2 regions of the Paenarthrobacter sp. 10L420 genome follow, and region 1 is predicted to be linked to the other one. Evidence: riboswitches for the same ligand, from Rfam matches in the RefSeq annotation. Region 1 holds a riboswitch; the other holds the start of a gene.
What was found. A riboswitch is a leader RNA that binds a small molecule or an ion and turns the genes downstream of it on or off. The one in region 1 is predicted to bind glycine.

Region 1 (2,393 bases):
CAGTTTCAAATTCAGCACCGCCAACCCCGTAGGGAATGATGTAGTCATGCCACGAAAGCCAGTTGCCAGGGATGCAGTCCTTGATGCCTACGAAGCCCTCCTTATCGAAGTGGGGGAGCGGGCTGCCACGCTTGACGCAGTCGCCAAGCGGGCAGGGGTCTCCAAGGGCGGACTGCTTTACCACTTCCCCAACAAGGAATCGCTGATCAGCGCTCTGTTGGAGCGCTTGGATGAGTTGGCCCAGGCAGACATCGAAAAAATGAAGACGGCACCAGATGGCAGCGCTGCTTACTTCATTCGGACCTCACTGTGGGCCGGAACTCCCATGGATCGGGCATTCGTTGCTGCCACGAGACTGGCCGAAGTTGCCCATGAGGAGACCCGCCACAGGTTTGCCGGAATCCAGCAGCAGTGGTTGGACGTCCTGGCCGAGGATGTTGGTCCGGAGGTTGCCAAGGCCGTCAGTTACATGGGCGACGGCCTGTATTTCAACGCCATGTTCGAGGGTGGCCGGGAAGGCGGCAAGGCCGGGCGGGAGGCCGACGTCGAGATCCTGCTGGGCGTCCTGGACCGGCTCCGCAAGTAGCGGGTCATCCATTTGCGGCGACGCCCGCGACGTAGGACAATTGAGCCTTGTGGTGCGCCTTTACTGGGGCACGCAAACAATTGAATATGCCTTTGATCTGCGGCGGGAGAGTCCTGCAAGCAAGTGATGCGGGCGCCGTAGGAGCAAACCCTCCCCAGGAATCTCTCAGGCCCACGCACCGCCGCGGCGAGGCAACTCTGGAAAGTAGCAGGCCTTTTGCCGCGTCCTTTGGCGCGGACGAAATGCTGTGCTCACCGACGGTGCAAGCGATCGTTGTGCAAGCAACACGCGGAAACTCTCAGGTCCAATACAGAGTGGGGAGGAACCCAGCCACTGTGGCGTACCCAAACGCCGCCCAAGTAATGGAGTTCCTTCGTGACGGTTAGTTCAGCCTCCACCACCTTCGTCGATCGGCATATTGGCGCCCGCCGCCAGGCCGACATTGAAACCATGCTCAAGACGGTCGGCTACGACACCGTTGATTCGCTGGTTGATACGGCCGTCCCCAACGACATCCGCCAGGACGTTGCCCTCACCCTTGAAAACGCGCTCAGCGAAGTCGAGGTGCTGGCTGAGCTGCGCAAGCTTGCGTCCAAGAACAAAACTGCCGTCCAGATGATCGGCCAGGGCTACTACGACACCGTCACGCCGCCGGTTATCCGCAGGAACATCCTCGAATCCCCGGCCTGGTACACGGCATACACGCCGTACCAGCCGGAAATCTCGCAGGGCCGCCTCGAAGCCCTGCTGAACTTCCAGACGATGGTCCAGGACCTCGTGGGCCTGCCGATCGCCAACGCCTCCCTGCTGGACGAAGCAACCGCCGTGGCAGAGGCCGTGCTCATGATGCGCCGTGCCAACAAAAACAAGGCAGCCCATGATGGGAAGACCGTCCTCGACGCCGACTGCCTTCCTCAGACCATTGCCATCGTCAAGGGCCGCGCTGAGGCCCTCGGCTTCGAGGTTGAGGTTGCTGACCTTTCGCTCGGTCTCCCGGAGGGCGTCATCAACGGCGTCGTCCTGCAGCAGCCCGGCGTTTCGGGCCGCGTGTTTGATCACTCCGCCGTCATCGCTGAGGCCAAGGAACGCGGTGCACTGGTCACGGTCGCAGCAGACTTGCTCTCCCTGACGCTCATCACCCCTCCGGGCGAGCAAGGTGCGGACATCGCCGTCGGTTCCGCCCAGCGCCTCGGCGTTCCGCTGTTCTTCGGCGGCCCGCACGCCGCGTACATGGCCGTCCAGAAGGGTCTCGAGCGTTCCATGCCCGGCCGTCTGGTGGGCGTTTCCAAGGACGACGCCGGTGTCCCCGCCTACCGCTTGGCGCTGCAGACCCGCGAGCAGCACATCCGCCGCGAGAAGGCCACGTCCAACATTTGTACCGCGCAGGCGTTGCTGGCCATCGTCGCGTCCATGTACGCCGTCTACCACGGCCCGGAAGGCCTGAAGGCAATCGCCGAAACCGCCCACGGTCACGCCCGCACCCTTGCAGCGTCGCTGAAGGCTGCCGGCGTCGAGGTCCTTCACACTTCCTTCTTTGACACCATCACAGTCCGCATCCCCGGCAAAGCGGCTGAGATTGTGGCCGCCGCCGAGGCCAAGGGCATCAACCTGCGCGGCATTGACGTTGATCTGGTGGGCATCTCTGTTGATGAGACCACAACGACGGCGGTTGTCGCCGACGTCGCGGCGGTCTTCGGCGCTTCGGTGCTCGAATCAGCAGAAGATTTCGCGCTGGAATCTTCCGTGGAGCGCTCAAGCGACTTCATGCAGCACCCCGTATTCAACACGCACCGCTCCGAAACCCAGC
Region 2 (2,393 bases), on a different contig from region 1:
GCGGGTCTGCAGCGCCAGGCGGTACGCGGGGATGCCGGCGTTGTCCTTGGAGACGCCCACGATGCGGCCCGGAAGCGTGCGCTCCATGCCTTCCCGCACGGCCATGTACGCAGCGTGGGGGCCGCCGAAGAACAGCGGAACACCGAAGCGCTGCGCAGTTCCGACGGCGACATCGGCACCTTGTTCGCCCGGGGGCGTGATGAGGGTGAGCGCCAAAAGGTCGGCAGCGACAGTGACCAGCGCACCTCGTTCCTTGGCCGCCGCGATGACGATGGAGTGATCGAACACGCGGCCGGAAACGCCGGGCTGCTGCAGGACGATGCCGTTGATGTCGCCGTCGGGCAGTCCGAGCGAAAGGTCAGCAATCTCCACTTCGAAGCCCAGCGCTTCGGCCCGGCCCTTCACGATCGCGATGGTCTGCGGTAGGAGGTCGGCGTCCAGGACGGTCTTTCCGTCCTTGGCAGTTTTGGACTTGTTGGCGCGGCGCATCAGCAGTACGGCCTCGGCTACAGCCGTTGCTTCATCCAGCAGTGAAGCGTTGGCTACCGGCAGCCCCGTGAGATCCTGGACCATGGTCTGGAAGTTCAGGAGAGCTTCGAGGCGGCCCTGCGAAATCTCGGGCTGGTAAGGCGTGTACGCCGTGTACCAGGCCGGAGCCTCGAGGATGTTGCGGCGGATAACCGGGGGCGTGACGGTGTCGTAGTAGCCCTGGCCGATCATCTGGACAGCGGTCTTGTTCTTGGACGCGAGCTTGCGGAGCTCGGCGAGGACCTGCACCTCAGTGAGGGCATCCTGCAACTTGAGCGCGGTGTCCTGGCGGATGGAATCGGGGACCGCAACATCTACCAGGCCGTCTACGGAGTCGTAGCCGATTGCCTTGAGCATGGTGTCAACGTCGGCCTGGCGCCGTGCGCCGATGTGCCGGTCCGCGAAAGCGGTGGGGGTTGATTGAACAGTCAAGAGGAACTCCATGATTCAGGCGCCCTATGTGCGCCACGATGATGTGGGTTCCTCCCCGCTCTGTATTGGACCTGAGAGATTCCGCAGGAATGGTTGCCTGCTTGCACCGTCGGTGAGCCCAGTTACCTGGACTTCTTTCCAGAGTTGCCTCGCCGTGGCGGTACGTGGGCCTGAGAGATTCCTGGGGAGGATTTGCTCCTACGGCGCCTGACTGGATGTACCGGCAGGACTCTCCCGCCACAGATCAAAAGCATTGCGTCACCTGGGTGACACGGTTCACACCATAGCGGGTTATCTGGAAAAAGCGCAAGCAAGGGATACCTACCGATGCATTGCCTCGTGGATCTGGAGCGCGAACCACAACTGGGCGACCGTGGAGGTTTCACTCATGTCCAGCCCCGTCAATTCACCGATTTTCCGCATCCGATAGATGATGGTTTGCCGGTGCGCGAACAAGGCTGCGGCAGTCTTTTGCCACGAACGCTGCGAGTCCAAATAGGTCCTCAGCGTGACGAGGAGATCGCCCTCCTGGCTCTGCTCGTAATCGAAAATCGGCCCCAGGAGACGCCGGACCAGCGCAGTCCCTTCCTCGAAACCTGTCAGCCCGAGCCACGACGGTCCCTGCGCATATCGGGCCAGGCCAAGCTTGTTCGCCCGGGCCGAACCGAGCGCCCAGAGGGACTCCTGCAGCGCGCGCTGAATGCCGGCCACTGCCGCCGGAGCGCTGATTCCGATCGCTGCATCCGCCCCGGCGCAATGGACCAGGATGTCGTCCGGAACATCAGAAGGGATCACAACGTGCAGGCGGCTATTCCGCTTCAAAGAAGCCGACGCAACCCCGTGCCGCCACAGTTCGATGTGCACGTTGGCCAGCCTGTCGCCGTCGTTCGCTGCCTGGGCCAGCCCCGCAGCGGGCGCCATATCCGCTGACATAGAGGCGAGCAGGAAGTCCTGTGGCGGAACCCCAAAAGTTGCCAGCCGACTCTCCATTTCGGCCGCGCCCAAGCGCCCATCCATGGCCTGCAGCAGGAACTCGCCTGCCAGTCGGTGGCGGCCTTCCAACGACAAAACGATGCGCGAGAGCTGCAGTCCCAGCACGGTCGCGGCGTGCAGGAGTACGACGGCGTCCGGGTGCGGTTCGCTCTTGGGCAGCACCACGAGGAGCGCGTTGGCGTGGGTCGGGATGTCCATGGTCAGCACGTGCCGGCCCCTGATCCGGTGCCACTGGAAATTCTTGCCCGCCAGGGACACCTGCCCGGAAAGCGGCGCCCATTCATCCGCGAGGAACTCCGGGAGCCGCTGGCCTTCGGGGTGCCAGGGATGGAGGCAGCGGCGGTCCACCACGAACAGTTCCGCGTCCAGTTCAGTGGCAAGCCGTTGGACCAGGCTCTGCCAATGGTCCTCGGAGGCTCCGGCCGTGCGAAGAAGGTCAT

Region 2: it holds a riboswitch for glycine, as region 1 does, so the genes downstream of both, gcvP (aminomethyl-transferring glycine dehydrogenase) here and gcvP (aminomethyl-transferring glycine dehydrogenase) in region 1, are expected to answer to the same signal.

What each region holds. Positions count from the first base shown of each region.
Region 1 is NZ_JBFTJK010000004.1:57,547-59,939, forward strand. It holds gene AC1DD5_RS08680 (TetR/AcrR family transcriptional regulator) at 47-586, shown strand; glycine riboswitch at 680-777, shown strand; gene gcvP (aminomethyl-transferring glycine dehydrogenase) at 962-2,393, shown strand, end outside.
Region 2 is NZ_JBFTJK010000003.1:7,303-9,695, forward strand. It holds gene gcvP (aminomethyl-transferring glycine dehydrogenase) at 1-960, opposite strand, end outside; glycine riboswitch at 1,109-1,207, opposite strand; gene AC1DD5_RS06780 (PucR family transcriptional regulator) at 1,282-2,393, opposite strand, start outside.